DNA from 3 places in the Syntrophothermus sp. genome. Region 3 is predicted to be linked to each of the others. Evidence: riboswitches for the same ligand, from Rfam matches in the RefSeq annotation. Region 3 holds a riboswitch; each other region holds the start of a gene.
The links. A riboswitch is a leader RNA that binds a small molecule or an ion and turns the genes downstream of it on or off. The one in region 3 is predicted to bind fluoride.
Positions count from the first base shown of each region.

Region 1: another riboswitch for fluoride. It lies ahead of HPY90_RS05960 (dynamin family protein); the one in region 3 lies ahead of HPY90_RS09405 (cation:proton antiporter).
Region 2: another riboswitch for fluoride. It lies ahead of HPY90_RS06140 (dynamin family protein); the one in region 3 lies ahead of HPY90_RS09405 (cation:proton antiporter).

Region 1 covers NZ_JABUEX010000013.1:24,445-27,720, reverse strand. The annotation lists gene HPY90_RS05960 (dynamin family protein) at 1-1,488, opposite strand, end outside; fluoride riboswitch at 1,573-1,648, opposite strand; gene HPY90_RS05955 (methyl-accepting chemotaxis protein) at 1,819-3,276, opposite strand, start outside.
Region 2 covers NZ_JABUEX010000014.1:2,465-5,740, forward strand. The annotation lists gene HPY90_RS06140 (dynamin family protein) at 1-1,318, opposite strand, end outside; fluoride riboswitch at 1,382-1,450, opposite strand; tRNA gene HPY90_RS06145 (tRNA-Pro) at 1,595-1,671, opposite strand; gene HPY90_RS06150 (metallophosphoesterase family protein) at 1,734-2,210, opposite strand; gene HPY90_RS06155 (XTP/dITP diphosphatase) at 2,212-2,817, opposite strand; gene rph (ribonuclease PH) at 2,819-3,276, opposite strand, start outside.
Region 3 covers NZ_JABUEX010000027.1:4,281-7,556, forward strand. The annotation lists gene HPY90_RS09390 (MFS transporter) at 1-510, shown strand, start outside; fluoride riboswitch at 655-727, shown strand; gene HPY90_RS09395 (hypothetical protein) at 782-1,054, shown strand; gene HPY90_RS09400 (hypothetical protein) at 1,147-1,440, shown strand; fluoride riboswitch at 1,687-1,757, shown strand; gene HPY90_RS09405 (cation:proton antiporter) at 1,868-3,019, shown strand; gene HPY90_RS09410 (universal stress protein) at 3,032-3,276, shown strand, end outside.

The DNA of each region.
Region 1 (3,276 bases), on a different contig from region 3:
TAGGTTCGAAGTGAGGCGGTGGATGTTCTTTTCAACCTCATACGGTATCTGTTTCAAGAAATACCGGCGGAAAACGTTTTTGAAGATGAACATGGGGAAGAAGAACCAGAGCAGGTCCAGGTGGAAGTCGAAAGACCTGCTGATGGAGATGTTGGGCTTTTTCATTTCGCCCAGCGTCATCTCCCATTCTTCGGCCCGCATTTTGACCCCCAAAACCCGTTCCAGGTTCTCGCTTAGCCTCTCCCGGAAAGACTTGAGGTAGAACGAGAGGTGTTTCTTGACGGCATTCAGCAGCTCGAACGACTTTTCTTCCTGGGCCAGGATCTCGCTGAGTTCGGTGTGCAGGGCTTGAGCCAGCCATTTTTCAAACTGCCTAGTTACCTCATAAAGGTTCCCTTTAAAGGTTTCGAAGGCAGTGTTGTATTCATCGATTATCTTGAGTTCTATTCCGCTCCGGAAGGCCTCAAAGTAGGTCCTCAAGCTTTCCCTGGTCTTTTCCTTGTAGCTGGCGATGATTAAGGTAAGCTCCCGGCGGACGAAGTGCGAGTTGAGATGCTGGTCTAGAATGATTTCTTTTATCTTCTGCTTTTCTGCCTCCATTTTGGTCGACGCCTCGTAGCCTATCTCAAGATAAGAGATGCAGGCTTCGACCAGCGTAGACATTTTATGCGAGAGTATCTTGAAGAAGACGCGGATACGGTTCTGAGCCAGGGGGAAAAGCACCTTCTCTTTCAACTCCCGGTTGTAGCGGTCAGCGTTCTGGTAGGCCGAGTGCCGGTAGATGGGGAAACCGCCTTTGAAGTTCCGTTTCAGCACCTCGGCGGTGAACGCTTCGATGTCCTTCAGCTGGTCTTCGCCGAAAAGGTCTACCTTAGTGATCACCACGGCGATTTCCGGGGTATACAAATAGGTCTCTTTCAAGAAGTTCAGTTCGCTTTCCGATATCGCCCTTTCGGCGCTGATCAGGAACAAGACCCCTCCCGTTTCCGGGAACCACCCGGTGGTGGTTTCGGTGTTGTGCTGCCATACGCTGCCGATCCCGGGGGTGTCGACCAGCCTTATGGCCTTGAAGTCCTCCAGGGTTGGTACCTCGATGTCGACCGAGAAGACATCCCTCTCGTTGCCCGGGTTTCCCGATTCGGAAACGAAGTCCTGAATCTCATCGATTGGAATCTCTCGGCTGGTTCCGTCCAGGAAAGAAACGGTAGCCTTTTCTTGGCGCCCGTATCTTATCCTGGTTATCACCGACGTGACCGGGATATTGCCCACGGGCAGGAGGGGACGTTGGATAAGGCTGTTTAAAAACGAGCTTTTACCCGCCTTGAAGGAGCCCAAAACCGCAACATCCAGGTATTGGTTCTGTTCAGTAAAGTTTTGTATACTTTTCACGGTTTTCTTAAGAGAACTCAAGCCGAAGTCGTTACAGGCAGACTCCACCTCATCCAGTATTTTTCGAGTCTCTTCCAGAAGTTTCTTTTCCGTCTGCATCTCGGTTTTTCACCTCCAAATGTCTTCTGGCAACTTCCTACTTCATCAAAAAGGCTCGTCCCCTAATAAAGAAAGCCCCTGTCAAACCTAACAGGAGCCATTAGCTGCTTAGCCGTTTGAGCCTCTTGCGGCTCAGGTGGGCACCATCACCCCTATTAATTAACATCTAGACTCAAGAGACTCTTGACACCTTCGACTTCGAACCGATTTTCTGCCAGATACAAAAACCGGATAAGTCGGGGCCGTGTGGCTGTCCGGATAAATCAAGTCCTAATCAGGGTACGCAGATGATGCCGTGACCGGTAAAAAGAAACTGACAAAAGTCTCACTCTACAGCGACTCTGCCAACCCTGCCAGTTTCTCTGCCATATCAGCCATCTCCATTACGGAGGCGCTCACCTCCTGAGTAGCCGCCGCCTGTTCCTGGCTTTGGTTAACGCTGTTAGTCGAAGCTTCTCCGGCCTTTGCAGCTCTTTCCTCTATTTTACGCGTTAGCTTCCTGATTTCCTCTGCCGTCTCCTTTGACTGATCAGACAGCTTCCGGATCTCCTCGGCCACCACTCCGAACCCCCGACCGTATTCGCCGGCTCGAGCAGCTTCGATAGCCGCGTTTAACCCCAGCATCTTGGTCTGATCAGCCACGTTGCGAATAAAGTTGAGTATTTCGTTTATGTCCGTGGAAATCGCCTGCACGTCTTTGATTATGTCAGCGAGGTTGCTCTGATTAACGTTTATCTCGCTAGCCAGAGCCGCTATCTCTTCCATTACACTCGCAATCTCTTGCAAATTGCCCCTCAAGGCCGTAGCCGTTTCTTTCAGATTCTTCGCCAGCATCCGCGGCGTGGCAACACCAAACCCGCCTATCACCTCTCGGCTCTCCCTGTCAAATAGAGGTATCCCAATCATACGTATAGTCCCATACTTCTTCGTTTCCACATCTTGTACGACAGTTGAAGCAGTTTTTACGACTTTCCACCCGGCATCCCCTTCTCTAATAGGAGTCCCGACCGACATCTCGTCGATGCCGAATTTTTTGCTCGACATGCTGTGTGTAACCCTTTCTAGATCAGTCACCATTACCTGCGCCCCTTCTACATTGGATTCGATAACAATAGGCGCAAATACATCAAAGGCCCGTATCACGGGATGGACGTTGGGTATCATGACCCCGTAGGATCCGGCAATTTCATCGGAGGCATCATCGTACACGGGGTTCACCCATATTTTGAGAGGCTTCCCATAAACCTTGGCATCAATCGAGCCCTTTACTTCTCTCTTTTCCTTTATGCACTGTTCCACGTATTCGATTCCGGACACCCTATCACCGGGCCTTATCCCGGAAATATCAAGGTCTTTGGCGGCAACGAAATCATACCGCGCAAGGTCAGTGGTGAAGTAAATAGCACCGTCCTCGTAAGTTTGGGCGAAAAACGGTGCTAGCGCCTGGAATGCTTCCTTCTCCCTCCATGCCTTCCCCGTAATCTTACTCCCGGCCTCCTCAATTGTGGCGGTTAGGATGCTGGCAAGCTCTGAGTCTATCACTAAGCAGGCTTTGCTCTTTTTTTCATATACTGTTTGTAGGAGTGTTTCGCTGCCTGTTGTCTCGATTAAGATATTAAGGTCCGGTTGTTTCAAAAATGTTTCTAGATCTCTGTAAACTGGGACTCCCAGCTCTTGAGCGACTTGAACAGCCGGGGCTTCTTCATCGATGTCATAAACGCCTACTAAAGCAAACTGTCTTAGCCCGTTAAAGACTCTGAGCACCGAGCTCGCATTCTCCCCAGCCCC
Region 2 (3,276 bases), on a different contig from region 3:
CCCCCGTGTAATCGATTCCGAAAACCTCGCAGGCCTTACCTAAAATTCGCGATATAATGTCGTCGAGCCTCGACAGGAAGCGGTTCTGGGCCTCTTCGAATTCCCGCGCCACCTCTTTATCCGTTTCCTGCCTCCATCTTTCAAAAACCGAGGTGAGATTGGTCAGGGCTTCTTGTTCGATAGCTTTGATAAAAAACCTGGTTTTTAAACCCTGATTCTGCTGGTACCAGTTCTCCAACATCAAAGCCAAGGTCTTTTCTAACGACGACCTGTCTTTTTCAAACTTTTTGTCCAGATCCTCAAGTATTCTCTCCACCTCGCCGTCCAGGAGCACGGCCACATCCCGAGTTTCCCTGTCGACTATTCTCAAAAACTCGGCATAGCTGGCTATCTTTGCCCGCAGTTCTTCTACCGGCAATTCGAGGGCCTGCCGTTCCACCCTAAGCGAGGTCGACACCTGCAACAGGAGGTTGCCCAGTTTGTTCCGCAATGCCACCTCCAGCAATCGGTCCCGGTGCGTATAAAAGTAACCCAGTACGGCTTCTTCGAGCACCGCAAAACCGCTTTCCTCCAGTTTCTGCGGGTCTTGGGCTACCTGCGCCTCCAAGGCCATAAGAGCGGATAAAGGATACACGTCAACCGACTGCCCAAGCTCCTTTTCCAAGGCCGCGCGGGTAAAATCCACGAGCCGCTTCACGTCATGGTCGGAATAGAAGTCAGTCTTGTTTAGAACAAAGTAGATCATGGGAACCTGCTCGCGAACATCGCGCAGGTATCTGATCTCCTCGACTGCTACCGGTGTATCGACCGAGAAGACAAATAAGGCAGCATCGATATGGGGCAGGTATCCGTAAGCCGTCTGGGTGTTATGTTCAAAAATGGAACCTACGCCGGGGGTATCGACCAGCCGGATACCCCGGCCGAGAAGCCGTGAGGGAAAGGTTATGTGGGCTATCGCTACCTGCTTTTCGTTGTTGGGATTTCTCTCTTCGGTGATGTAATCTGCCAGCTCCCCTACCGTCACTTCCCGGCGCAGGCCGTTTTTGTGGATAATTGTGACTGTCGGTTCAGCCCCGTACTCGACAACCGTTATGACCGAAGTGGCGGGGGTCACTGCCATCGGCAGCACCGGCTGCCCCAAAATCGCGTTGACGAGAGTAGACTTGCCCCGTTTCTGTTGTCCGAGGATGGCCAGGTTGAAGTAATCTTTCTTCATTTTCTCTTTTAGAGTTTCCAGCCCGGATGCGGTAGCACTGTCGATGTATGTCCGAATGCTTTCGAGGTATTCGATTGTCTCCGATAAGATGTTGGCCGACACCCGATCTTGCTCCCCTCTCTAAAAGAAATGAGCTTAAAAAACAGAAGCCCCTGTCTAGGTTGGTATTAGACAGGAGCTATTAGCCGGTGCCGTTTCGCTTAACGCGGGGTGAGCTCCATCACCCAAAACATGACCATACGGGAACCATCCCTCTGTCACGTTTCTCTCTATTATGATTCTCGTAAACACTCAACCCGAATTCTGTAGGGACCCTGCCTTCCTCAAATTTCTACATCGCTGAAATAAAGGTCTATCAAGGCTTCCTGGTTATCGAGCTGGTCGGGGCGACAGGATTTGAACCTGCGACCTTCTGATCCCAAATCAGACGCGCTCCCAAACTGCGCCACGCCCCGTAGCAAAAACTATTTTACCATACCTTTTCGTTGAGCGTCAAAAACTGTCCCTTATTTGCATGTTATCGGATCTTCACCAGGCGGGTTGTTATCCTGTCCTGGTCGATTTCGACTAAGGCATAAGTCCCGTACTGGTGAAGCCGGGGTAATGATGCACTTCCCGGATTCAAAAACCATATCCCTTCGATTTTCTCCCATCCCGGTTCGTGGGTATGCCCAAAAACTACAACGTCTGCCCCTGTCTCCTTGGCACGTAGCTTGAGGCTTATGAGATGGTTTTTGACCCTGTACAGATGACCATGTGTCAAAAGAAACCTGTAGCCTTCAATCTCAAACAAGTCTTCCGCTGGCTCGGACATCCCTATATCACAGTTACCTACAACCACTCGCGCGTGCACTCCAGAAAAGCGCGCCAACTCTAACCCGTCCTTATAGAAATCTCCCGTGTGCAGGAGAAGGTCTACTCCCTCCATCTTCCCTAGTTCTGCTTTCATCATATTGATGCGGCCATGCGTATCCCCGCAAACAACTATCCGCAACTCACTCTCCCTCCCATAAGGAAGCGAGTATGGCCCGTGCTCGCTCCAAAGCCCGTCCCCGGTGGCTGATGCGGTTTTTGACCTCGGGCGGCAGTTCTGCCATGGTTCGCCCGTACCCTTCTACGACAAACAGCGGGTCATACCCGAAACCCCAATCTCCCCGAGGTTCGTGGGCTATCTTTCCCTCGCAGGTCCCTTCGGCTAGGTGTACCTCACCCCAAGGAACGGCCACGGCAACAACACACCGAAACCTTGCACCCCGTTTTTCCTCAGGCACGCCCCTCATCAGGTCCATCAGTTTGGCGTTATTAGCAGCATCATCTCCGTGTTCCCCCGCAAACCGGGCCGAGTGCACGCCCGGGCTGCCCCCGAGGGCGTCAACTTCAAGCCCCGAATCGTCGGCTAGGGTAACCATTCCAGTCACTTCGGCTATAGTCCTCGCCTTTTTTATTGCGTTTTCAGCAAACGTTTCCCCGTCCTCTTCCACTTCGGGAACCTCCGGAAACTGTTCAAGGCTGAGCACTTCCACTCCCATGCCGTCCAGAAGCTGCTTCAACTCCTGCAACTTCTTGCCGTTACGTGTTGCTAGGACCAGCTTCCTTTCCATTTCACTTCTCAGCCCCTAAAACCGCCTTCTGCTTGGCGATGAGAATAGATATTCCCTTTTTAGCCAAGCGCAGCAGTTCGTCTAGCTCATCCTGGCTAAAAGGGTTGTTCTCGGCCGTTCCCTGGATCTCTACGAATTTTCCACTCCCGGTCATCACCACGTTCATGTCCACTTCGGCTTCTGAGTCTTCCCCGTACTCCAGGTCGAGCAGAGGAATGCCCCGCACTATGCCCACGCTGGTAGCAGCGACGTAATCGGTGACCGGTAGTCTTTCGATTATACCTGATTCTTTAAGTTTCTGCATAGCCAGGTAAAGGGCCACGAAAGCCCCGGTTATCGAAGCGGTTCGGGTTCCTCCGTCGGCCTGAATGACGTCGCAGTCGATCCAAACGGTCCTTTCGCCCAGCGCGGACATATCAACTACCGCCCGCAGGGCCCGCCCGATTAACCGCTGTATCT
Region 3 (3,276 bases):
GTGGCTCTGATCGCCTTTGGTTACGCTGATTTTCCGCTTATCGCTTTCCACTTCAAGAAGGTAGATATTGCACCCGACCAATGGCTCCCGACTTTATATGCGTTGGCCATGGGGGTGGATGCCCTGGCCGCCCTGGCCTTCGGCAGACTGTTCGATCGCATTGGGATAGCGGCATTGGCTTTGGGTTCATTGCTGACGGCATGGTTCGCCCCATTAGTTTTTTTCGGAGGACTTCCCTATGCTGTGGCGGGGATGGTGCTGTGGGGGATAGGCATGGGGGCCCAAGAGTCGATTATGCGGGCGTCAATTGCCGAGATGGTACCGATAGATAAAAGAGGCACCGCCTATGGAATATTCAACACGGGCTATGGAGTTTGTTGGTTTCTTGGCAGTGCTTTGATGGGGTACCTGTACGATGTTTCTCTGATGTTCCTGGTCGTATTTTCCGTTGTGATGCAATTAGCATCGATTCCGTTGTTCCTAAAAGTTAAAAGACGACTAACGGCTTAAGATGGGAACGGAAGCGAGCTGAAGATGCCTTATGGCTTAACGATAGTGGCATAGGGTGCTTTGTGTTCCAATGCACAGAATGCCTTTACTTACTCGGCGATGGGGTTTATAATTTTCTAATGAAGAAGCGGCGCCAACTAAATCCTTTTATCGGGTGATGGAGCTCACCCCGCCTGGCGGCGAAAATGCAGCAAGAGCTAATAGCTCCTATCTTAATTTACTAAGATAGGGCTTTTTCTTTTATAAGGGCCCGGATGCGAGGAGAGCAGTTGTGAAGGTATTAGTGGTAATCCACGCAGGCAGCAATCGCTTGAATAACTGGGGTAAGGCACTAGTCTATGCTCGCAAGAAGAATGCTACCATAATTGCGGTGGTATTGGTGGAAGGGGACGACCAAGCGGCGGAGGCCGACCAACTCTTGGCAAGACTGGTCGAGCAGGCCTCGGTAGCGGAAGTGGTGTTGATCAGCCAGGTAATCAGCTCGGACGCCTTCAACGCGGTTGAACATGCTGCTCTTCACGGCGCGGACATGATTTTCGTTTGACTTCTCTTATGATTTGGAGCCACTTCGTCAAAGACTAGTTAGGGAAGGCAGGTATTGCTTGGTTTATTCATGGTGGGGAGGGAGTAAATACAATGTCGAGAGAGAAGGCATTTCAAGCCCTGATTTCTGAATTGACTTGTGCGTTAGAAAGGCTTGCACCCCGATTTCAGGCAAAGGTTCGTGGCGTGGATATACTATATATCGAACACTATCACGAACTGATACCGACGGCGCTATCAGTAAAGGTGGTCAGCAATAACGGGTATTTTGGCAGCGCGGCTATCGGCTTATCTCAGGCAGCAGGATTAAACCTGGACATTATAGCTGCTTTTCTATTAGGAGCGGGACTGGCAGATGCTGATAAGTATCAAGAGCGTGAATACTAGACTTGCTAAACAATGTAATCTTCTCCCGCCTCGTTAACCGTTGACGCACTCAAGAGGTTTCCAGTAGAGTACATTGCCTATAATTCCTCCACTTGTATCAATGACCGAGGAGTCAACGGTATAATCGTCTGAAGGGTCAGCTTGAAGGAGCGGGACGAGACACAGGGCAAGGGGATCGCAGGCCTGAACTGGTACAACATATTGACATAAGTGATCCCGCCATAGTAAAATTACGTCCGGCAAACATTATATCCAGGTGATGGAGCTCACCTCGCACAGTGGCGGAAATGCACAAGGCTAATAGCTCCTACTTTCAAATGCTGGGGGTAGGAGCTTTTTTGCGGCTTATTGCGCGAATCCATGCCTCTCCACTTCCAGCACCATATCTTTTCGCTCCCAGTAAAATCTTCTTCAAGGAGGGATACCTGTGTCTGATTCATTAATCGCAGTAGTAATGATAGCCCTTGCCTTTTTGGCCAGCCTGATTTCCATCGAGACTGCCATTTCTGTTACCATTCTCGAGATTCTGATGGGGGTTGTTGGAGGAAACTTCCTTGGCCTTCACACTACTTCGTGGATAAACTTCTTAGCCACCACCGGCTCAATAGTCCTTACTTTCCTGGCCGGGGCGGAAGTGGACGTTGATCTTATGAAATCCAAACTAAAAGAAAGTCTTCTCATAGGGAGCTTTTCTATGTTGGCGCCATTTTTTGCCGCCTTTACTTACTGCTATTATATAGCCGGATGGAGCATCCAAGCTTCGGAAATTGCGGGGGTAGCACTTTCAACCACCTCTCTTGCTGTTGTTTATTCTGTTCTAGTGGAAACCGGACTAACCGATTCGGAAACCGGCAAGATACTTATGGCGTCGTGTTTTGTAACCGATCTTGGGACAGCCATAGCTTTAAGTACGTTATTTGCTCAGGTTAGGTGGACAATATTAATTTATATAACCGTGTCCGTCATAGTATTAATCCTGGCTCCACGAATCCTCTCCTGGGTGTTCCAGCGCTATGGCGACAAGGTTATTGAACCGGAGATAAAGCTTATCCTTTTGCTGCTGTTCGCCCTCATCTACGTTGCCGAGTTAGGTGCAAGCCACGCTGTGCTACCCGCCTTTATACTGGGATTGGTTGTTTCGAAAATCTTCGCCAAGCATCGGCAGGTGCAGCACAGATTACGTATTGTATCCTTTGCCATGTTGACTCCGTTTTTCTTCATAAGAGCAGGAATGAACGTATCTCTTCGAGAAATATCTACCCACCTGGGACTGGTTGTCACGCTCTTTGTCGTTAAATTCGTACCCAAATTCGGTGGTGTGTATCCTTTGGCCAGGAGGTACATGACAAAAGACGCCATGTTCACTACTTTGTTGATGAGCACCGGCCTGACCTTCGGCACCATCTCGTCTCTGTTCGGATTAAATGCCGGGTATATAAACGTGACTCAGTTCTCGCTCTTGGTGACGACCGTCATTTTAAGCGCTGTTATTCCGACATTTGTAGCTCAAAAGTGGTTCGAACCTGATCATTTGATTAGTAACGGCGACCAATACGTGGTGGAAGAGAATGAGGAGTAAAGGAGGGAAACGATGTTTAGGAGAGTTCTGTTAGCAGTCGACGCTTCAAGAAATGCGGAGAAGGCATGTGACGAAGCAATAGCGTTAGCTAGTATGACGGGGATGGAGATCACCGCCATTTCTGTAGTTGACCTTCCGGATTATGCGGCTACGGTAGGGGAAGTTGAAGAGGTTAAACAGGAAGGTTATAGGCTTTATTCTAAAATTCTCAATAATGTGGTTAAAAATGCTGAGAGACAAGGAGTATCAATGACAAC